DNA from 3 places in the Blautia sp. MSK.20.85 genome. Region 2 is predicted to be linked to each of the others. Evidence: predicted binding sites of a transcription regulator. Region 2 holds the regulator's gene; each other region holds the start of a gene.
What was found. The regulator HrcA, encoded in region 2, represses chaperone genes, less so after heat shock. The targets are predictions, from matches to a motif close to TGTTAGCACTCNNNNNNNNNGAGTGCTAACA.

Region 1 (7,789 bases), on a different contig from region 2:
AAGACAGAATTATATCAGACTTGAATAACCGCCTTTTTGCCGGTAGCAGTGAGATTTTTTACACCGGACAGAAGGCAGAATAAGATTAGGAGAGGTAAAATGGCCAAAAATCTGGTGATAGTAGAGTCACCTGCTAAAATGAAAACAGTAAAAAAGTTTCTGGGGGCAAATTATACAGTAGAGGCATCCAATGGCCACGTAAGGGATTTTCCAAAGAGCCAGTTTGGTATTGATGTAGACAATGATTTTGAACCCAAGTACATTACGATAAGAGGAAAGGGAGAGCTTCTTGCAAAACTCCGTAAAGAAGCAAAAAAAGCAGATAAGATCTATCTCGCAACGGACCCTGACCGTGAAGGAGAGGCAATCTCCTGGCATCTGATGCAGGCACTGAAAACAGATACTTCAAAGATGCACAGAATTACATTTAATGAAGTAACAAAAACAGCAGTCAAGGCGTCCATCAAACAGGCCAGAGAGCTGGATATGAATCTTGTGGATGCACAGCAGGCCAGACGTATGCTGGACCGTATGGTAGGTTATACCATCAGCCCACTTCTCTGGGCCAAAGTAAAAAGAGGATTAAGTGCAGGCCGTGTGCAGTCTGTAGCACTGCGTATCATCTGTGACCGAGAAGATGAGATCAACGCATTCATTCCGGAAGAGTACTGGAGCCTGGAAGGTGAATTTCAGGTAAAAGGTGAAAAGAAGCCGTTAACGGCCAAGTTCTATGGAACTGATAAAAAACTTCCGATCAAAAACCGCCAGGAAATGGATGAAATCCTGAAAAATCTGGAAAACTGTAAATATGAGATCACAGAAGTAAAAAAAGGCGAGAGGATCAAAAATGCTCCGCTCCCGTTTACAACCAGTACACTGCAGCAGGAAGCGGCCAAGACTCTGAATTTTTCCACACAGAAAACCATGCGTCTGGCACAGCAGTTATATGAGGGTGTTGATGTCAAGGGAAGCGGCACAGTAGGTCTGATCTCTTATCTGCGTACAGATTCCACCCGAATTTCCGAGGAAGCAGATGCAGCAGCAAGAACCTACATTTCTGAACAGTACGGACAGAATTATGTTTCTCAGACAGAAAAGACAGTCAAAAACGGACAGAAGATCCAGGATGCCCATGAGGCAATCCGCCCTACAGACATTACAAGGACACCGGTTCTTGTGAAAGAATCTCTCACCAGAGATCAGTTTCGTCTGTATCAGCTGATCTGGAGACGCTTTGCGGCCAGCAGAATGGCACCGGCACGTTATGAGACTACATCTGTCAAGATCGGAGCCGGCGAGTATGTATTTACGGTTGCGGCATCCAAGGTTGCGTTTGATGGTTTTATGTCTGTGTATACAGAAGAGGGCGATGACAAAAAAGGCAATATTTTAAGTCAGAGCCTGGAAAAAGGCATGGAGCTGAAACTGAAAGAACTGAAACCGGAACAGCATTTTACACAGCCACCGGCACATTATACAGAGGCATCACTTGTAAAAACCATGGAAGAACTGGGAATTGGACGCCCGAGTACCTATGCGCCGACGATCACAACGATCATCAGCCGACGCTACGTATCAAAGGAACAGAAAAATCTTTACGTTACAGAGCTTGGTGAAGTTGTTAACAATATTATGAAACAGGCATTCCCGAGTATTGTGGATGTAAACTTTACAGCTACCATGGAGGGACTTCTGGACTGCGTGGAGGCAGGCACTGTGCAGTGGAAGACTGTTGTACGTAATTTCTATCCGGATCTGAAACATGATGTGGATGAGGCGGAGAAAGAACTGGAGAAAGTTGATATCCAGGATGAGGTTACAGATGTAGTCTGCGACAACTGTGGCCGTAACATGGTAATTAAGTATGGTCCACACGGAAGATTTCTTGCATGCCCGGGATTCCCGGACTGCCGTAATACGAAACCATATTATGAAAAGATTGGTGTTGCATGTCCGAAATGTGGCGGTGAAATTGTCATGAAAAAAACGAAAAAGGGCAGAAAATATTACGGATGTGAGAATAATCCGGAATGTGATTTTATGTCCTGGCAGAAACCATCCGCAAAGAAATGTCCGAAATGTGGCAATTATATGCTCGAAAAGGGAAATAAGCTGGTTTGCAGCCAGGAAACCTGCGGATATGTGGAACAGAAACCAAAAGATGAAGATTGATGGAATAAATGCTTTTCTACCAATTTTCAGAAAATCCCGTTAAAAATAAAAAAAATATAAAAATGTCTTGTAAATTTCCAGAATAACGTGTAATATTAGACTAGAAAAACGATTTCTTTCAAGGTACGAAAGTGAAAGGAGGAAAAAATGAGCGTTCAGTTGCTAGATAAAACTAGAAAAATCAATAAGCTTCTGCATAACAGCAGCTCAAGCAAGGTAGTGTTTAACGACATTTGCCAGGTGCTCATGGAAACCTTAAGTTCCAACATCCTGGTACTCAGTAAGAAAGGTAAGGTTCTGGGAGTCAGTATCTGTCCGGGCGTAGATGAGATCACAGAGCTGATCGATGATAAGATCGGCGGACATATTGATCCGTTATTGAACGAGAGATTTCTTGGCGTTCTTTCTACCAAGGAGAATGTCAATCTCCAGACACTTGGCTTTGAGCATGTACCAGGGAATTATCAGGGAATCGTAAACCCTATCGATATTGCAGGTGAGAGACTGGGAACATTATTTATGTATCGTAACGATCATCCGTATGATATTGAAGATATTATTGTCAGTGAGTACGGTACAACTGTTGTAGGTCTGGAAATGATGCGTGCGGTTCATGATGAGAATGCGGAGGAAGACAGAAAGCAGCAGATCGTGAAATCTGCGTTCAGTACCCTGTCCTTCTCAGAGCTTGAGGCGATCATCCATATCTTTGATGAACTGGATGGAGACGAAGGCATCCTTGTTGCCAGTAAGATTGCTGACCGCGTAGGTATCACCAGATCTGTGATCGTAAATGCACTGCGTAAATTTGAGAGTGCAGGTGTGATCGAGTCCCGTTCTTCCGGTATGAAGGGAACTTACATTAAGGTTCTTAATGAAGTAATCTTCGACGAGCTTGAGGAGATCAAGGCACAGAGAAACAAAAAGGCATAATGCGATCTGCATTATCTGCCGACTGATAATATAAGATAAAGAACGTGACGAAAGAGACTACCCGTTATTGTGGGCAGTCTCTTTTTTACTGAAATTCTTTTGCAGGATCGCATAAAAGGAAAGTGTATCTTTTTAGAAAAAATCAAAATAAATAATGAAATTAAGAAAATAAGAGAAAACAAGAGTATAAAAGAGATATAAAGAGAATAAACTAGAAATAGTATATCTTAAAAGAGTTGCGAAAAAACGTGAAATTCACTAATATAGCCATAGTGATTAGCACTCGTAGAAAGTGAGTGCTAGCAAACGAAAATGGAACTGATAAGGAGGAACATAGATCATGAAGTTAGTACCTTTAGGCGACAGAGTAGTATTAAAACAGGTTGAGGCAGAAGAGACAACAGCATCCGGAATCGTACTTCCGGGACAGGCACAGGAGAAACCACAGCAGGCAGAAGTTATCGCAGTTGGTCCTGGCGGAGTTGTAAATGGCAAAGAAGTAAAGATGGAAGTAGAAGTCGGAAACACTGTTATTTACTCCAAATATGCAGGAACAGAAGTTAAGATGGATGGTACGGATTACATCATTGTAAAACAGGAAGATATCCTGGCAGTTATTAAATAATATAAACATCTTATCGTATATCAATATAAATAGGAGGTCATTTTATCATGGCAAAAGAAATTAAATATGGCGCAGAAGCAAGAGCAGCACTTGAAGCTGGTGTAAATAAACTTGCAGATACAGTAAGAGTAACACTTGGACCGAAAGGAAGAAACGTAGTACTTGATAAATCTTTCGGTGCTCCGCTTATCACAAACGATGGTGTTTCCATCGCAAAAGAGATCGAGCTTGAGGACGGATTCGAGAACATGGGTGCTCAGATCATCAAGGAAGTTGCATCCAAGACAAACGATGTAGCAGGTGATGGTACTACAACAGCGACTGTACTTGCTCAGGCAATGGTTCATGAGGGAATGAAGAACCTGGCAGCAGGTGCCAACCCGATCATCCTCAGAAAAGGTATGAAAAAAGCAACAGATGTTGCAGTAGAAGCGATCAAGAACATGAGCCAGGCAATCAACGGCAAAGAGCAGATCGCTAACGTAGCAGCAATCTCTGCAAGTGATGAGCAGGTTGGACAGCTTGTTGCTGATGCTATGGAGAAAGTTTCCAAAGACGGTGTTATCACTGTTGAGGAGTCCAAGACCATGCATACAGAGCTTGACCTTGTAGAAGGTATGCAGTTTGACCGTGGATATATTTCCGCATACATGTCCACAGATATGGAGAAAATGGAGGCAACTCTTGATGATCCGTACATCCTGATCACAGACAAGAAGATCAGCAATATCCAGGAGATCCTTCCACTTCTTGAGCAGGTTGTTCAGGCCGGTGCGAAACTTCTCATCATCGCTGAGGATGTTGAGGGTGAGGCCCTTACAACTCTGATCGTCAACAAACTGAGAGGAACCTTCCAGGTAGTAGCTGTAAAAGCTCCTGGCTATGGTGACAGAAGAAAAGAGATGCTTCAGGATATCGCGATCCTGACAGGCGGACAGGTGATCTCCGATGAGCTTGGTCTTGACCTGAAAGAAGCTAAGATGGAGCAGCTTGGACGTGCAAAATCTGTTAAAGTTGCAAAAGAGAACACAGTTATCGTTGATGGTCTCGGTGACAAAGATGCCATTGCAAAACGTGTTGCACAGATCCGTGCTCAGATCGAGGAGACAAAATCCGAGTTCGATAAAGAGAAACTTCAGGAGAGACTTGCAAAACTGGCTGGCGGCGTAGCTGTTATCCGTGTAGGTGCTGCTACTGAGACAGAGATGAAAGAAGCAAAACTTCGTCTTGAGGATGCTCTTGCAGCAACAAGAGCAGCTGTTGAGGAAGGTATCATCGCAGGTGGCGGATCTGCTTACATCCATGCTTCCAAAGAGGTTGCAAAACTTGCAACAACACTTGAAGGAGATGAGAAGACAGGTGCTTATGTGATCCTGAAAGCTCTTGAGGCTCCGCTGTTCCACATCGCTGCAAACGCAGGACTGGAAGGCGCTGTTATTATCAACAAAGTAAGAGAGTCTGAGATCGGTACAGGCTTCGATGCTCTCAATGAGAAATACGTAAACATGGTTGAGAACGGAATCCTTGATCCGGCTAAGGTTACAAGAAGTGCTCTTCAGAATGCTACAAGTGTTGCATCTACACTCCTTACAACAGAGGCTGTAGTTTCCACAATCAAAGAAGATACTCCGGCTCCGGCTGCAAACCCGGGAATGGGAATGATGTAATTATCAGCTGAGCAGGTGAAATAATTAATTCACAAAATGAGAGGGCCTGCGCCATAGACGCGGCTCTCTTTTTGTGTTATAATCAAAAAGTCAGTAAATTACGAAAGGAAGAAACAAATGAGTGACTTATATTCAGAGCTTCTGGTAAAAAAGAAGCAGACAGCGAAAGATCTGGTTGTGAAATACGGTCTGATAGCGCTGACGGTGATCATGGTCCTGGGAGGCCTTGTGCTGAATGTACTTTTGCTGGTACCGGCTATTGCACTTGGTATTGCATGTTATTTTGTAATACCGAAGACAGATCTGGAGTACGAGTATCTGTTTGTTAACGGAGAACTGGACATTGATATGATCATGTCAAAATCAAAAAGGAAAAGAGTGAAATCGCTCCAGCTTGCGGAGGCAGACCTTGTGGCACCATTAAAGTCCCACAGAATGGACTATTATAATGGCAATCAGAAGATGAAAGAGTATGATTTTTCATCAGGAATTGAGGATCATAAACGCTATGCAATGATCATAAGAGACAGTGGAGAAACCTGCAAAGTGATCCTGGAACTGGATGACGCACTTGCAAACACCATGAAAAATTCTGCACCAAGTAAAGTTTTTTTGGATTGACATGAATCTTGTTTTTTGTTACACTAGTTCACAAATTTAAAATATCTTACACAAGGGAGGAAATGCAATGGGTACTATTATTGGTGAAGGCATTACGTTTGATGACGTCCTTCTGGTTCCGGCTTATTCTAAAGTGATTCCGAATCAGGTAGATGTTTCAACGTATTTAACCAAGAAAGTAAAGCTGAATATCCCCATGATGAGTGCGGGAATGGACACAGTTACAGAGCACAGAATGGCAATTGCCATGGCCAGACAGGGTGGTATCGGTATCATCCACAAGAATATGTCCATCGAAGCACAGGCAGAAGAGGTTGATAAGGTTAAACGTTCTGAGAACGGTGTTATTACAGATCCATTTTATCTTTCACCGGAGCATACACTGAAAGATGCCAATGATCTGATGGCGAAATACCGTATTTCCGGTGTTCCGATCACAGAAGGCAGAAAGCTTGTAGGTATTATCACAAACCGTGATCTTAAATTTGAGACAGATTTCAGCAGAAAGATCAAGGAGTGCATGACTTCTGAAGGACTGATCACAGCTAAGGAAGGAATCACACTTGAGGATGCCAAGAAGATCCTTGCGAAATCCCGTAAGGAGAAATTACCCATTGTAGATGACGACTTTAATTTAAAAGGACTCATTACCATCAAGGATATCGAGAAACAGATCAAATATCCGCTTGCAGCCAAGGATGCACAGGGACGTCTTCTCTGTGGTGCGGCAGTTGGTATCACAGCCAATGTACTTGCACGTGTAGATGCACTTGTGAAAGCGAATGTGGATGTAATCGTAATTGATTCCGCACATGGTCATTCTGAGAATATCTTAAAAGCAGTCCGCGAGATCAAGGCTGCATATCCGGAACTTCAGGTTATCGCAGGTAACGTTGCAACAGGAGCAGCTACCAAGGCACTGATCGAAGCTGGTGTAGATGCAGTTAAAGTTGGTATCGGACCTGGATCTATCTGTACCACACGTGTTGTTGCAGGTATCGGTGTACCGCAGGTTACTGCTGTTATGGATTGCTATGAAGTAGCCAACAGCTACGGAATCCCGATCATCGCAGATGGTGGAATCAAGTATTCCGGAGACATCACCAAGGCTATCGCGGCAGGCGCCAATGTCTGCATGATGGGCAGCATGTTTGCTGGATGCGATGAGAGCCCGGGAACATTCGAGCTCTATCAGGGAAGAAAATATAAAGTATACCGTGGAATGGGATCTATTGCAGCTATGGAGAACGGCAGCAAGGATCGTTACTTCCAGGAGAACGCCAAGAAGCTTGTTCCGGAAGGTGTTGAAGGACGTGTTGCATACAAAGGACACGTTGAGGATACCGTATTCCAGTTAATTGGCGGTTTAAGATCCGGTATGGGTTACTGCGGAGCAGAGAACATTGAGAAGCTGAAAACAACAGGCAGATTCATTAAGATCTCCGCTGCATCTCTCAAGGAGTCACATCCACATGACATCCATATCACAAAAGAGGCTCCAAACTACAGCGTAGACGAGTAAAGAATATTTCAGAAAATAGGGACTTGAAAATTCAGAAGAAGTATTGTAGTATAACAACAGAAGCTGCATGACTGGCGGAAAGTAGGATTACCTACAGGGAGTGCAGTGAAATGAGAAGCCGACCGCCTGGGCAGCCTGATAAAGGGGTGTCCAGGCGGTTTTTTGTTACCTGTTAATACCTGGAATGATCCCCGGGCCTTACATTAGACGAGGAGGACTGTGAAAAATGACTACATTTTCACTTGAAAA
Region 2 (7,789 bases):
ATCTCCAGCTCTTTCTCGCATCCGAAAACCGCTTCCTCAAAAGTAATGTTCACACGTGCACGAAGGTTGGCACCCTTCATCGGTCCATTGTTGGCCCGTCTGGTTCTGCCTCCGCCGCCGAACAGGTCTCCGAAGATATCTCCGAAGATGTCTCCCATATCCGCACCGTTGAAGTCGAATCCACCAAAGCCGCCGGCACCGCCTCCGCCGCCGTTTTCGAATGCTGCATGACCAAACTGATCATACTGTCTTCTCTTGTCGGCATCACTTAAAACGGAGTAAGCCTCTGTCGCCTCTTTGAACTTCGCCTCAGCCTCTTTATCACCCGGATTTACATCCGGGTGATATTTCTTGGCCAGCTTACGATATGCTTTTTTTAATGTTGCGTCGTCGGCGTTTTTATCCACACCTAAGACTTCATAATAATCTCTTTTATCAGCCATTGTAATTATTTCCTACTTGTCTTAGACTTCCTTGTAATCAGCATCTACAACATCATCGCCGTATCCTGCTTCATTTCCGCCCTGGGCACCAGCGTTTCCGCCCATGTTACCCATATCCGGTCCAGGACCAGCCTGACCCTGAGCTCCCTGAGTCTGCTCATACATCTTGGAAAACAGCTTCTGAGCGCTCTCCATCATCTTCTCCTGTGCAGCTTTGATGTCTGCAACCTGAGAATCAGTAAGCTCCTGTGCATTTGCTGTCTGTGCAAGAAGATCCTTCAGTGCATTGAGGTCTGCCTCAACACTTGCTTTATCGTTTGCGTCAAGCTTGTCGCCAGCTTCTTTCAGTGCATTCTCAACCTGGAATACCATGGAGTCTGCATTGTTTCTTGTGTCGATCGCCTCTTTACGTTTCTTATCCTGAGCCTCGAACTCCGCTGCTTCTTTGACAGCTTTGTCGATATCGGAATCGGACATATTGGAACCAGCTGTGATTGTGATGTGCTGCTCCTTACCTGTTCCAAGGTCTTTAGCGGATACATTAACGATACCGTTGGCATCAATATCAAATGTTACCTCAATCTGCGGAACTCCACGACGTGCTGGCGGGATTCCATCCAGACGGAACTGGCCGAGGGATTTGTTGTCTTTTGCGAACTGACGCTCACCCTGTACAACGTTGATATCTACAGCTGTCTGGTTGTCTGCTGCTGTGGAGAAGATCTGGCTCTTCTTTGTAGGAATTGTAGTATTTCTCTCGATCAGACGAGTTGCGATACCACCCATTGTCTCGATAGACAGAGACAGTGGAGTAACATCCAGAAGAAGGATATCACCGGCACCTGCATCACCTGCAAGTTTACCACCCTGTACGGAAGCACCAAGTGCAACACACTCATCCGGGTTCAGGTTCTTGCTCGGCTCTTTGCCTGTTAACTGTCTTACCTTATCCTGTACTGCCGGGATACGGGAAGAACCACCAACCAGAAGTACCTGGCCAAGCTCAGAAGCTGTGATACCTGCATCAGACAGTGCACGGCGAACCGGCTCTGCTGTCATCTCTACAAGATCATGTGTCAGCTCATCAAATTTAGCTCTTGTAAGGTTCATATCGAAATGCTTCGGTCCCTCAGCTGTAGCTGTGATGAACGGAAGGTTGATGTTTGTTGTTGTTGCGGAAGAAAGCTCTTTCTTAGCCTTCTCAGCTGCCTCTTTCAGTCTCTGAAGAGCCATCTTATCATTGCTTAAGTCTACGCCCTCTGTTCTCTTGAACTCAGCAAGCATGTAATCTGTGACTTTCTTATCAAAGTCATCTCCACCAAGACGGTTGTTACCAGCTGTGGAAAGAACCTCGATAACACCATCACCGATCTCGATCACAGATACATCGAATGTACCACCGCCAAGGTCGTATACCATGATCTTCTGCTCTTTCTCATTGTCAAGACCATATGCAAGAGCTGCTGCTGTAGGCTCGTTGATGATACGTTTTACATCAAGACCTGCGATCTTACCTGCATCTTTGGTAGCCTGACGCTGAGCATCGTTGAAGTAAGCCGGAACTGTGATAACTGCCTCTGTTACCTTCTCACCAAGATATGCCTCTGCATCCTTTTTCAGTTTCTGAAGGATCATTGCGGAGATCTCCTGTGGAGAATATTTCTTGTCATCGATGGTTACACGGTAATCGGTACCCATCTCTCTTTTGATAGAGGAGATCGTTCTGTCTGCATTTGTAACTGCCTGACGTTTTGCAGGCTCACCTACCAGACGCTCTCCTGTTTTTGTGAATGCTACAACGGATGGTGTTGTTCTTGCGCCTTCTGTATTTGCGATAACTGTCGGCTGTCCACCTTCCATTACAGCTACACAGCTGTTTGTTGTACCTAAGTCAATACCAATAATCTTTCCCATGATTTTTTCCTCCTGTTTTAGTCTGTATCTGTTAAAATAAAGTTTGTTGTCAGTTAGTTCGCAACCTTCACCATACTGTGGCGTACTACGAAATCCTTGTAGGTGTAACCCTTCTGGAATTCTTCCACCACGATGTTCTCTCCAACCTCTTCATCCTCCACATGCATCACTGCATTATGGAAATCCGGGTTGAATTCCTTTCCCACTGCTTCGATCGGCTTCACACCAAGCTCATCCAGTGTTGTGGTAAGCTGCTTGTAGATCATTTTCATTCCATCTGCAAAAGCATCACCTTCCTGTGCCTGTGCAAGACCTCTTTCGAAGTTATCCACAACCGGCAGGATCTTTTCAACGATCTCTTTTGCTCCGATGATGTACATGCTGGATTTTTCTTTTTCCGTTCTTTTACGGAAATTATCAAATTCAGCCATGGTACGCTTCAGGCGATCGGTAAGTTCCTCCACCTTCTGCTCAGATTTATCTTTTTTCTTCTTTCCGAAGAAGGAAGTTTTTGATTTTTCTTCTTTTTTATCCTCTGAGGCAGCTTCTTCGCCTGGAGTATTGTTTTCTTCCTCCGGCAGATCTTCTCCCTCCGGTGTCAGGTTTTCTTCTTCCTGATCTCCGTCAGTTACGGGGATTTCCTTCTCCGCTTCCTGCTCTTCGGATGTTTTCTTTGTTTCCTCCGACACTTTTTTTCTACCGCCTTTCTAAGTTTTCTTCTTTTTCAAAACGTCATCCAGATGATTCTTAAGTTCCTTCAGACTGTCCACTACATTCTCATAATCCATTCGTTTGGGACCGATGATCCCGATGGTTCCGTACATTCCGTCTCCCAGTTCATATCTGGCAGTTACAATGCTGCAGTCCTTCATGGTCTGGATTGGCATCTCATCACCGATGTAAACCTGGATTCCTGTATTCTCTCCATCTGACATCTGTTCTTTTACAAGATCGGCAAGTTCATGCTTCTCCTCAAATGCGGAGATCAGCTCCGTTGCCTTCTCTTTATCGGCAAGCTCCGGATACTTGAAGATGTTCGTTGCACCTGAAGTATAGATCTCCATATCTTCCTCTTCCACATGAATGGTGGCTGCCACTGCATCCAGAACCGTTGCCACCACACCGCTGTGGCTGCCTGCCTGTTCCTTCAGTCTGGCGATCATCCCAAGATTGATATCCTGGATCGGGATCCCATTGAGATTGGTGTTAAGAAGAAGATTCAGTTTCAGGATCGTCTGGTCGTCCATTTCCTCATCCAGATTGATGATCTGGTTCCGGACTGTGTTGTTGTCACTGACAACTACTGCCACAAGCTGAAGCTCGCTCATTCTCGACAGCTGGATGAACTTGATCTTGTTGCCACTGTACTGCGGAACGGAAACCATGGTAGCATAGTTGGTATTGGAAGCAAGAACTTTCGCAACCTTCTTAAGCACCTTATCCATCTTATCTGTCTTCTCAATGATCAGATCTCGCAGCTCTGCAACCTCTGCTTCCTTCTCCTTCATCAGCTCATTGACGTAAAGTCTGTAGCCTTTATCTGAAGGAATCCTTCCTGCTGAGGTATGAGGCTGGACGATATAGCCCATATCTGTCAGGTCTGACATTTCATTTCGGATCGTTGCGGAACTGACATTGAGATCCGCATACTTGGAAATGGTCCTGGAACCAACCGGTTCTCCGGTTTCCATATAGGTCTTGATGATTGCTTTTAAGATTTTTTGCTTGCGCTCATTCAACACCTCTTCCATGAATCCATCTCCTTTCCTTTTTATTCTTTCCTGACGGATGTTGATTCTTTTTTTACATCTGTTAGCACTCATTTTAGTGGAGTGCTAACATCTACAGTCTTTAAGATATCACCATGTAAAATATTTGTCAATATGTTTTGAAAAAAAGTTCTTATTTTTTCAAAACAAAAAAAGCATCAGTACGATGCTTTTTTGTAATACTGGTCTATGCAGTTCTGTGCCCCGGCAAAAAATTCCGCTTCTGTTTTCTGTCCCAGCATATATTTCTGAAATTCCGTTCCCATGGACGAAACGGCTTCTATGGAATCGGCACACAGTGGTCTTGCTTTCAGCTTATAATCTTTCAGATATTGCCGGATCATTTCAATGCCATCCAGATCAAAATTCTTATCCTCGATCACATCCAGTCTTGCCGGACACATTTTTGTCAGCTGTCCGTAATTTTTACTGGCCTCATATCCGGACACATACTGAAGGAACTTCAGAGCTGCTTCTTTATGATCAGAATTTTTATTCAGTACATACTGCCAGGTTGCGATATTGGTCACCTTCTCGTCAAATTCCGGAAATGGTGCCATATGGATCTTATCTTTTCCATACACGCCTGCATTCTGAAAAGTACTCAACACACCGGTATACATAAACATACATCCATACTGGCCGTTTATAAATTTTTCATTCAGCTGGTCATGCTGGTCGATCAGATTCTCCTCTGATATCATCCCTGTATCCAGCATTCGCTTCATATATTCTGCCGCTTCTCTTGTTTTCGGATCCGTCCAGTCTGTATAATCTCCTCCGAAAAAATCGACATACTCGCTGATACTATTATATATGTAAGAAATCTCCCATGCATCCCCATATGCATATTTTCCCGTATTCTGAAGCTTTTTTTGAAGGATCTCAAGATCACTGAGACAGGAGAGTCTGTCCAGACCAGCCTGATCCAGCAATTCCTGGTTCACCCAGAATGCCATGATATCCATCCTGAACGGTACCGAAAAAATATGTCCGTCTGACATGCATATTTCTTTCAGGTATTCCTGCAGAAAATTCGCCGCTGTCTCCTCTGTCATAACCGTATCTTCCAACGGAAGAAGAAATCCCTTATGTTTAAATTCGGATATCATCTCATCATTTACTGTGATCAGATCAACAGAATCATCTCCTGATGTCAGAAGAGTTGCTATTTTGGCCTGGCGATTGTCCGCATTGGCCGGACATTTTTCAATATGGATCTTTATTCCAAGATCTTTTTCCGCCTGGCTGATAAAAAAATCAAAGCCTTCTGTGCCTGCATCCACATGAAGGATCGTCAGTTCCTGTCTGTTCTCCGGCACAATATCAGATGCAGCCTCCTTCTTCTGGACTCCACATCCTGTCACTGCCAGAGCCAGGGCAAATACCCCGCAAAATACCTGTTTTTTCAATCTCTACCACCCTTTTTATCTGGGCCATCTATCCTCTTTTGACATCAACGGCTGGAACGGTGCATGAGGAAGTGTCTGATACCAGTACGCTACACTTGCCACATCATCCTGTCGTTCAAACAGGCCACGGTATCCGACGCCTATCTGCTGAATCGTAACGCGAAGATCCTCTTCAAAGCAGATTGGATCCTGTAAATGCCATCTGTAAAAGCCTCTCATTGGCGGGCAGTCATCATTATGATAAAAATTGTGGATCAGCTCGTCATGGGCAGAATAATACGGATATCCCAGATACGGCGTGTTATAATTCTGTTCCACGGTTTTTCCATCCACCTGTTTGGCAAAGCTCCAGGAACCACCAAAGTAATCTTCCGTTCCTGTTCCACAGATGGTCGGATACTCCTCATCTCCGTCAATATAAAACTTCATTTCTCCCTCGCCCCACCAGTAACGTTCCAGTGTGGTAAGTGCCATGTAGGTTCCTATATAATGGCCTTTTCCTTTTACTCCATCCAAAATTGTATAATCTTTTGTTTTTTCTGTCAACCGTTCCCTTCTCCACTGCGCATGGAAATAAGCAATATCGTCCGGAAGCTCATCATAGAGACAGTAATCTACCTGATAAAAGAAAGCCGGGATTTTATTTGCATGCTGGTTTTCCAGTGTGATCTTTGCTTTCTTCTTAAACGGCATCGGGAAATAGCAGTTAAAGCCCCTGTTTGGAACAACAGCCACCGGAACAGAATTTACAAAACATTCCCTTCCGAATCCGCAGCAGAAGAAATCACCCAGAGGACTTTCCACGGAAGGAGTTTCCTCGTCATCCCAGTACATACGGATTACAAGATCTCTCAGTACAAAGCAATCTGCCTCTGTAGTCTTGTTATCAACGGTGATCCAGATATGATTGATCTGTCCCGGTCCTTCCATTTCTGCCAGAGTTACCACAGTTCCCGGCTCAATATCCCTGAGACACGGGCTTCCTTTTCTGGACGGTCCCAGATGACTTGCAGCCATACCGCCTCTGCCTTTTTCTCCATGAGGATTTTCTGCGTTGATCGCACGGCTTTTTCCATGCTTTGCAAGTGCGATCCCTCCCAGTCCGCCTGTAAATGCCTGATACATATCTGTTTTCTCCTCTCTTTTGGAAATTAAAAATATTATATTTACGCTTTTACTCCACCTGCCATGATACCATCCATGATCTGTTTCTCAAAAACAGCTACAAAGATAATGATCGGAAGAAGGATGATCCATCCCATGGCGCTGACCAGATCCCACGGAACTCCATACATGTTGTCACGTAACGGAAGCTGTACGATGGAAACAGAAAGTACCTGAATACCATTTGAATAAAACAACGGTGTGAAAAAGTTATTCAGACAGGTAATAAAGTTGATAATGCAAACCGTAGCGATTGCCGGCTTCATCAGCGGCAGAACGATCGTAAACAGTCTCTGTGAAAAAGATGCGCCGTCAATAGCAGCTGCCTCCTCCAGTGAGATCGGGATCTCACCGACAAAGTTTCTGAGGATCAGAACCGTAAACGGTATAACGGTACTGATATAAAGAAGGATAAGTCCCGGATATGTATCATACAGCTTTACCTTCTGCATAAACTCATACAGCGGGCGGGCTGTGACAACCTCAGGGATCAGCATGGTAGCCAGAACAAACGCAAATGCAACAGAAACTCCCTTTGAGTTAAATCTTGAGAAGCCATAGGCAGCCATTGCACACAGCACGGTACTGATCACAAGTGTAATGCCTACGATCAGAACTGTATTTCCGATCTTTGAAAGCAGTCCTACATTCTGTATCAGAAATTTATAGCTTTCCAGTGTGGGATGATCCGGAAGATAATCGATCGGTGTTTTAAACAGTTCTCCTGACGGTGTGATCGAAGAAATAAAGATCCAGTAAACCGGGAACAGGATCAGAAAAGCCACAACTGCAAACAGAACCCATCTTCCAACGGCTACCACTCCATGATAAACATTATATTTTCCTGTATTCTTCACGATAATTCCCCCTAACTGTCAAACTTATTCATAACACGTATATTCAGCCAGCTGAAGATCGCCATTACAACAAACAGCAGCATAGCCAGCGCCGAAGCATATCCTACGTTTAGATTTGTAAATGCTTCTGTTGTGATTCTGTATGCGATCAGCGCAGTATCCTCTCCAGGGCCTCCAGATGTCATGGAATAAACCAGATCGAAGGTTGTCAGTCTCCAGAGTGTGAACGG
Region 3 (7,789 bases), on a different contig from region 2:
TTTTTGATTAGTTTGATTATAGCACAGGTGTTTGGTGGGGGCAAGGTGACGCAGACGGACGTGTGAGATTTGCAGCAGAAGTCCAGGTGCTTTGGAGTGAGCCTTGGTTCATACTTAGCGTGTGAGGTGGCTCACGGAGAGGTACCCGGCAGCCACAAGCCGCAGGGTAAGGCCCATCTGTCTGAACCAGGTACGCATCAGCGTACATGGCGAGTTATGGGCCGGCCGCTCCGTGAGACACCTCAGACGCTTAGTATGACCAGGCGAAACGACGGCACCCGGACTTCTGCTGCAAATCTCGCACTGTGCTGGATGGCTGGGAGGAAAGGCTGAGATTGTTTGTGGTTTGACGGGAGGTTGAGAGCGTCGGCGCGTTGCTGGACGCCTGGAGGGATGTCGAATTTTTGGGATGGTTTTTTGTGGTGTTGTGATGGGATGTGTGGTATGATTTATGTATCTTATAAGATCTGGCCATTTATTTGGTTTCTTTTGGCTTCAATGTCTGAAGCGTTTTTTCAAAAATATTTATAAAAACTGTATACAGGGTTTCTGCAGTGTTTGTTTGATGGTATAATTATAGATACCAGAAGGAGTATTGTTTGAGTGATAATACGATTTTTGATGATGTTTTTCGTACTATGATGGAGAAGATGACGTTTCTGGTCGTGCCTTTGATCAATGATGTTTTTCATACGTCGTATCCGGCTGATGTGGAGATTGTGCAGTTGCGTAATGAGTATCAGCGGGTGGATGGTGAGATTATTACGGATTCGCGGTTGTTGATCGGAAATAAGATTTATCACATAGAATGTCAGAGTACGGATGACACGACGATGGCTGTACGGATGATTGAGTATGATTTTGCAACTGCTGTTGAATTTGCAAGGAAGCAGGGACGGAGGTATCGGATGGAGTTTCCACGTTCTTGTGTGTTGTATCTGAGAAGTGGTAGCAATACGCCGGATTTTCTGGAAGTGGATGTGGTTTTTCCGGATGGAGAATGTCATTTGTACAGAGTGCCCACGATTAAAGTTGATAATTATACAAAAGATAAGATATTTGAGAAGAGTCTTCTCATGCTGCTTCCTTTTTATATCATGAGATATGAGAAAAGAGGGCATGAGATGAGTGAGGATCCGCAACTTTTTCAGGAATTGCTGAATGAATATGAGGTGATCCGGAGTAAACTGGAAGTGGAGATTACTGAAGCTGGAAGGTCTGAACTGTTCAGTGATCTGATTGGACTGATCACTCGGATATCTGATTATATTTTCAGAAACGAGGAGAAAGTCCGGAAAGGAATAGGTGAGGTTATGGGCGGACATGTTCTGGAACTGGAATCTGAGAAAAGGGCAAGATTGCTTGCGGAAGCTAAAGAACAGGCTGAAGCATTGGGATTAGAACGAGGAATGGCTCAAGGAATGGCTCAAGGAATGGCCCAAGGAATGGCCCAGGGTGAGGAGCGTCTTAGTGTTCTGATCAACAGGCTTATCCTTGATGGCCGGGGTGATGAGATTCAGAAGGTTGTTACGGATAAAGAAATGCGTGAAGCCATGTACAGAGAATATCAATTATAAGCAGAAATCATAAAGAGGAAGCCATAGGGATATCGATGTTATCTATGAAGCATTGGTTAATATATGGCTTCCTCTTTGTTTGCAGATTCGGGTCAAGCGGATATTCGCAACCCCGCAGGGGACTTACTTGATTTGGTTAAACTTATAATACAGAATATCCATAGCTGCTGACAATGGCATCGATCTTTTGACGGCTTTTGCACAGTGGGCAGTTATCGGAGCGGTAGGAGTGGTAGTCCGGGATGTCTCTGGCCTGGAAAATAGAGTGGACAGGGAGGGTGGCTACGCTGTCTACGCTGCTGTAGATGGCTGCGACACCGCGAATCTTGCCACCGTAATAGAGAACGCTTTCGATGGCACGGTTCAGTGTGGAACCGGTGGTAATGGAACCGTTGAGGATGAGGATGTTTTTACCATTGATCATCGGCTCATAGTTGTCGCGGAAGATCATCTGTCCGGTGCTGTTGAATTCCGGTGTGATGACGTAAATGGTCTGGTGAGCGTTCATGGAAAGTACACCGGCTTTGGTCAGTTCTTCAGCGAGATAGGCACCGATCACTTCAAGTCCGTCCATGCAGACGATGGTGTCTACCGGAATGGATGCTTCATAATTTGTTGCGAGAGTGGCTGCGATACGTTGCGCTTCAGCGCATCTGGATTTCATGGTGGTGAGGTCCAGATAATGCGTGATATGAGACTGAGAAGTTACGAAATGTCCCGGAATCATTTTCAGCTGAATGCGGCTGTCACTACGTGCATAGATTTTAATCATTTTGTCCTGATCCATAATAAAAACCTCCTGTCATGATCGTGTTTTACGTGGCTGTTCAGGAGTATTGTCCTGAAAGATTGCGAAACAGATTTAGTTAATGTGCATATTATACCATTAACTTCAAAAAAATGGAATAATGCACTGCAAAATATACAAAAAAATATTCTGAAATACTAATAACTTTGTTAAAAAATGCCCGATATTATGAATTTTTTGACAATGAGAATGCAGCGAAGTGGAATGCGAGTGGCTGGTGTTATGTATAAAAAGAGGAGGAGGGGAATCACTGTGGATTCCCCTCCTCCTGTGAAAGTGAGTCATTGTTATCCTTCAATAGATACATATTTGTCAGCTTCGATTTCTTCGGCTGCTTTTTTCGGAACGGAAAGTCTCAGAACACCATTCTCGAATTTAGCATGAACATCTTCGTTCTTTACGCCATTACCAACATAGAAGCTTCTGCTTGTGCTGCCTGCATAACGCTCACGGCGGATATAATTGCCTTTTTTATCTTCCTCATCTTTATCAAGGCCTTTGGCAGCGGAGATAGTAAGATAACCATCTTTCAGCTGTACCTGAACTTCATCTTTCTTAAATCCAGGAAGATCTACATCCAGTTCATAGCCTTTATCAGTCTCACGTACATCAGTTTTCATAATATTTTTGGCATGTTTGCCATAAAGAGGATTCTTGCCGCCAAAGAAGTTATCTCTGAAACCAAAATCATCCATCCAGTCATCAAATAAGTTTTCTCCAAATACACTCGGGAACATCATAAGTCATTTCTCCTTTCAAATTGAAACGCCGTTCCGGCGGATCGGATCAAGGGGATCCAGCTGTTGTCGGTCTTACCATTGCGGTTTATTCCGCTGTGGTGATGTCTTAGTTATCTGGAACATCCGGAAGCTCTTCTTTTTTTCTCTCTTCCTTTGTTCTATATGTACTATAACACGTATTATTAGCACTGTCAAGCCTTGAGTGCTAATTTTTTGTGAAGAATTTGTGAACGGTAAAATGAAAAAGTAACTTCCACCCTTAGTCATATCAAAGACACGGATTGAACATTCTGCAATGTTATAGAAACTTTAAAGCATAGAAAAAAGAAAAAAAATCAATATAATAAGGCATATAGATGAGATGCGTTGAAGAAAAATTTTAACCAAATCAAGTAAGTCCCCTGCGGGGTTGCGAAAAGCAATAAGCAGTGGGTGGGGACTTGCTTGTATCAGGAGGAGTGCAAGCTCCTCCTGATAAACTGCGGAGCAGTTATTTGGTGTAGAGCTACGTAGCAAAGCGGATTGCGAATATCCGCTTGACTATGTCATTTTGGATTGGACTGACAATAAAAGGATGTGCTGAATAGTTGGAAAAATGCAGGAGGAGAAAGAAATGAAGAAAAAATATGCAGATTTTAAACTGGGTGTACCGGATTATGTAACTGTGGAGACAGAAGATGAGAGACTGGTATGCCAGGGAGGACAGCCGACAGTAACGGCCGGTGCGACTACCGTGGAATTTCAGGATGCAGGTGAACATGAGGATATATTTGTCACCTCAGAGGATGCAGTGAGATGTGTAAAACTGAGATGGAATTACAAGATCCCAAAATCCGCCAGATTCCTGGGAGATGCCTGGGAACGTACCTATGGTGATGTGGAATGGCATGGAATGAGCGGTAATCGTTATTTGCCATGGTATTTTTTGGCGAAGCTTTCTGAGAAAGTCCTCTGCTTTGGTGTAAAGGTCCGCCCTTCCGCTATGTGCTGCTGGCAGGCAGATACCAAGGGAATCACATTATTTCTGGATGTTCGCTGCGGTAATACAGGAGTACAGCTGAAAGGAAGAAAGCTGCGTGCCGCACAGATCGTCTGCATGGAATCAGAAGGAGCAGATACTTTTGAGACTGCACAGGAATTCTGTAAAAAAATGTGTACAGATCCGATTTTCCCGGAGTTCCCGGTATATGGAAGCAACAACTGGTACTATGCTTACGGCGACAGCTCTGAAGAGGAGATCTTAAGTGATACCGATTACATCCTGAAACTGACTGAAGGGGTAAAAAATCCTCCATTCATGGTTATTGATGACTGCTGGCAGGAGCATCACCGCCTGGACGAATACAACGGAGGACCATGGACAAAAGGTAACGCCAAGTTCCCGGATATGAAAGGCCTTGCAGACAAGCTGAAAGAAAAAGGTGTCCGCCCGGGAATCTGGGTACGTCTGCTTCTTAATGAGGATGAGAACATCCCGGATGAGTGGAGGATTTCCTATAATGACTGTCTCGACCCGTCCCATCCGGACGCACTGGCATATATCCGAAGAGATATCGAACGGATCTGCGACTGGGGATACACTCTGATCAAACATGATTTTTCAACTTTTGATCTTTTTGGAAAATGGGGATTTGAGGCAAATTTAAGAGATAATTCCATGGAGAAATGGCATTTCTACGACCAGACCAAAACCAGTGCAGAAATTGTAAAAATGCTTTATCAGGAAGTTTACGATGCTTCCCGCAGTAATAACGCAGTGATCATCGGCTGCAATACTATCGGACACCTTGGCGCAGGTCTGATGCATCTGAACCGGACCGGTGATGATACCAGCGGACGTATCTGGGAGCGTACCAGAAGAATGGGTGTAAATACACTGGCATTCCGTCTCCCACAGCACAATGCTTTTTATCATATTGATGCAGACTGTGTAGGTATTTTCGGAATGATCCCGTGGGATAAAAACCGTCAGTGGGCAGACGTTCTTGCAAAGAGCGGCACACCACTGTTTGTATCCGCAAAACCTGGAGTTCTGAACCCGGAAGAATTTGAGGAGCTTCATCAGATCATGCTGCGGGCATCAGAACAGAAAGAGCATTTTGTTCCACTTGACTGGGAGGAGATCGACTGCCCGGAAGTATGGGGAGAAAACGGCGAGACCATCACGTACGACTGGTATGATAACGAAGGTCCGACCATGGATGCGACAGTAGAATACTACAATGCAAAGGTAGTTGTTCCGTAAATCCGAAGAAGTGATTCAGCAATCCAGAAGATCCTCGGCATGATGATATTTTTCCCGGTATTCCCGGGGCGTCATGCCGGTTTCTTTTTTGAAGGCGCGGGAAAAGGCAAAAGGATTCTGATATCCGCAGGAGATCGCCACGCTGGATACAGGGATATCCGTGATCGTCAGAAGTTCCCGGGCATTGATGATCTTGGCTGAAGTCAGGAAAGCCTGGGGCGTGGTTCCAAGATGTTTTTTAAAAAGTCCGTAAAGGTGACTGCGGCTGATATGCAGATAGTCAGCAACATCGGTCACAGTAATATCCTGAAGCGGACTTTTTTTGATGTAATCAACAGCCTGTGTGATATAAAAATTTTCGTTGGATTCCATGGTCGTGTAGGAAGCGTGAAATTCTTCCTCCAGCATGGCGATGATCCGGTAAAGACCGCTCTGGATATAAGCTTCGCTGGAAGGTGTCAGCTGTGGATGGGTCATCATTTCAAGAATGGTTTCCTGATAGGGAAGAACCGAATTTAGCTGCTGGACCGGAGTTTCTTCAGTAAGATGACAGTGTTCACAAAGTATGGGAGCATTTTCTCCATTGAAACAGATCCAGATATAAGTCCAGGGATCAGAAGGCTCTGCTTTGTAGAGAGAGCTGTTCACAGGAGGAATGAAAAAGCACTGTCCGGCTTTCAAGGTATATTTCCGGTTGTTCATATAGAAATATCCCTGTCCGCTCAGCACAAAATGGATGGTGTAATATCGCCGGACACCAGGGCCGTAGGACTGTTCCGGTGTACATTTTTCCCAGCCGCAGGAAATAAGATGAAGTTCTTTTGATGAGGTCTGGCGGTTCAGGACCTGTTTGTTTTCTATGGGAGTTTCCTCCTTTCGATGCATGATTATAGATAATATCAGTTTAAAACATTTGATCAGGGGTGTAAAGAAGAAAGATGAATTCATTAACAGTAAAAAGAATCCTCATGACATTTGCCGGAATCTTTCTGGCGGGTGTCAGTGTGGCCATTTTCAAGGCATCCGATTTTGGGACAGATCCCAATTCCTGTTTTGTCATGGGTGTGTGGAATCTAGCAGGAATAAAATACAGTTATGTTTATATTGCCATCAATGCACTGATGCTGCTGGGAGTGTTTTTTCTGGACCGGCATTTTATCGGACTTGGAACTGTGCTGAATCTGTTTTTTATGGGAATTATCGTGGAAAAAGGAATGCAGCTTTTTGACAGGTATCTGCCGGAGAGGACATTTGGAGTGAGAGTACTTCTGATGTGCATCGCTGTTGTAATGATGTGTTTTGCGTCAGCGCTGTATTTTACCGCAGATATGGGTGTTTCCGCCTATGATGCCTATGCACTGATCCTGGATAAAAGAACCTGGATCCCTTTCCGCATGTGCAGGATCGGGACGGATGTGATTACAACTGCGGCCGGATTTTTTATGGGGGCGGTTGTTGGGGCCGGAACTCTTGTTACCGCATTTTTTATGGGCCCACTGATCGAGTTTTTCAACCGGACAGTGGCAAGGCCGTTTCTTTATGGAAAAGAGAAGAAACAGATACGGAAGCAGTAAAACAAAAGGCAGTTGTCGTGCGATAAACGTGCGGCAGCTGTTTTTTTGTGCCTGTTTTTTTGTATAAAACTCCGCAGTGAATGTAGCCTGCAAATATCTGCCTGACCGGAAAAAATCTTTATCTGCGAGGGGAAGATCGGACCAGTTGGCCAGACACAATTAAGGCATTGTCTTGACACTTGTAAAAGAAAAAGATTTACCACCGGGAGAAATACCGTTATAATAGGAGAAACGCAGGTTTTTTTCCTGCAGTAAAAATATAACAGTCCGGGAGATATCCGTGTCGGAAATATTGCTTATCTGATGATATTGATATGGAGAATTTTCCGGGATGTAATAAGAAGGAAGAAAAAATATGGCATATTTAGGCGAAGAAATTAAAAAACTTGGTTTTGGTCTCATGAGACTTCCGCAGAAATCCGAAGGTGTGATCGATGTGGAGCAGACCAAAGTCATGGTAGACAAATTTATGGAAGCCGGATTTACTTACTTTGACACTGCGTGGGCTTATGCAGGAAGTGAAGATGCTATCCGCGAAGCTCTGGTAGAGCGTTACCCGAGAGAAAAATATCAGCTTGCAACCAAGATGGCAGCCTGGATCAACTGCAAGACAAGAGACGAAGCTCTTGCACAGTTTAAAACATCTCTGGAGAGAACAAAAGCCGGATATTTCGATTTCTATCTTCTCCACAATCTTGGAGAACACAGAACAAAATATTTCGATGAGTACGGTTTATGGGACTGGATCCGTGAGCAGAAAGAGGCCGGACTGATCAAACATGCAGGATTTTCTTTCCATTCCACACCGGAAGAACTGGAAGCAATCCTTACCGCACATCCGGAGA

Region 1: a site for HrcA is predicted at 3,380-3,410, ahead of groES (co-chaperone GroES). Genes of this name have one in related genera too.
Region 3: a site for HrcA is predicted at 3,306-3,336, ahead of G5B12_RS03140 (Hsp20/alpha crystallin family protein). Genes of this name have one in related genera too.

Annotation. Positions count from the first base shown of each region.
Region 1 is NZ_JAAIUN010000002.1:181,594-189,382, reverse strand. It holds gene dprA (DNA-processing protein DprA) at 1-28, shown strand, start outside; gene topA (type I DNA topoisomerase) at 100-2,172, shown strand; gene codY (GTP-sensing pleiotropic transcriptional regulator CodY) at 2,320-3,105, shown strand; gene groES (co-chaperone GroES) at 3,446-3,730, shown strand; gene groL (chaperonin GroEL) at 3,778-5,397, shown strand; gene G5B12_RS02090 (DUF6106 family protein) at 5,515-6,018, shown strand; gene guaB (IMP dehydrogenase) at 6,086-7,540, shown strand; ZMP/ZTP riboswitch at 7,598-7,679, shown strand; gene G5B12_RS02080 (IMP cyclohydrolase) at 7,767-7,789, shown strand, end outside.
Region 2 is NZ_JAAIUN010000011.1:29,208-36,996, reverse strand. It holds gene dnaJ (molecular chaperone DnaJ) at 1-443, opposite strand, end outside; gene dnaK (molecular chaperone DnaK) at 465-2,357, opposite strand; gene grpE (nucleotide exchange factor GrpE) at 2,411-3,046, opposite strand; gene hrcA (heat-inducible transcriptional repressor HrcA) at 3,065-4,108, opposite strand; gene G5B12_RS08195 (ABC transporter substrate-binding protein) at 4,285-5,538, opposite strand; gene G5B12_RS08190 (glycoside hydrolase family 172 protein) at 5,554-6,663, opposite strand; gene G5B12_RS08185 (carbohydrate ABC transporter permease) at 6,705-7,559, opposite strand; gene G5B12_RS08180 (carbohydrate ABC transporter permease) at 7,571-7,789, opposite strand, start outside.
Region 3 is NZ_JAAIUN010000004.1:14,400-22,188, forward strand. It holds gene G5B12_RS03130 (hypothetical protein) at 600-1,577, shown strand; gene G5B12_RS03135 (phosphoribosyltransferase) at 1,720-2,364, opposite strand; gene G5B12_RS03140 (Hsp20/alpha crystallin family protein) at 2,673-3,125, opposite strand; gene G5B12_RS03145 (glycoside hydrolase family 36 protein) at 3,739-5,370, shown strand; gene G5B12_RS03150 (AraC family transcriptional regulator) at 5,386-6,255, opposite strand; gene G5B12_RS03155 (YczE/YyaS/YitT family protein) at 6,309-6,944, shown strand; gene G5B12_RS03160 (aldo/keto reductase) at 7,300-7,789, shown strand, end outside.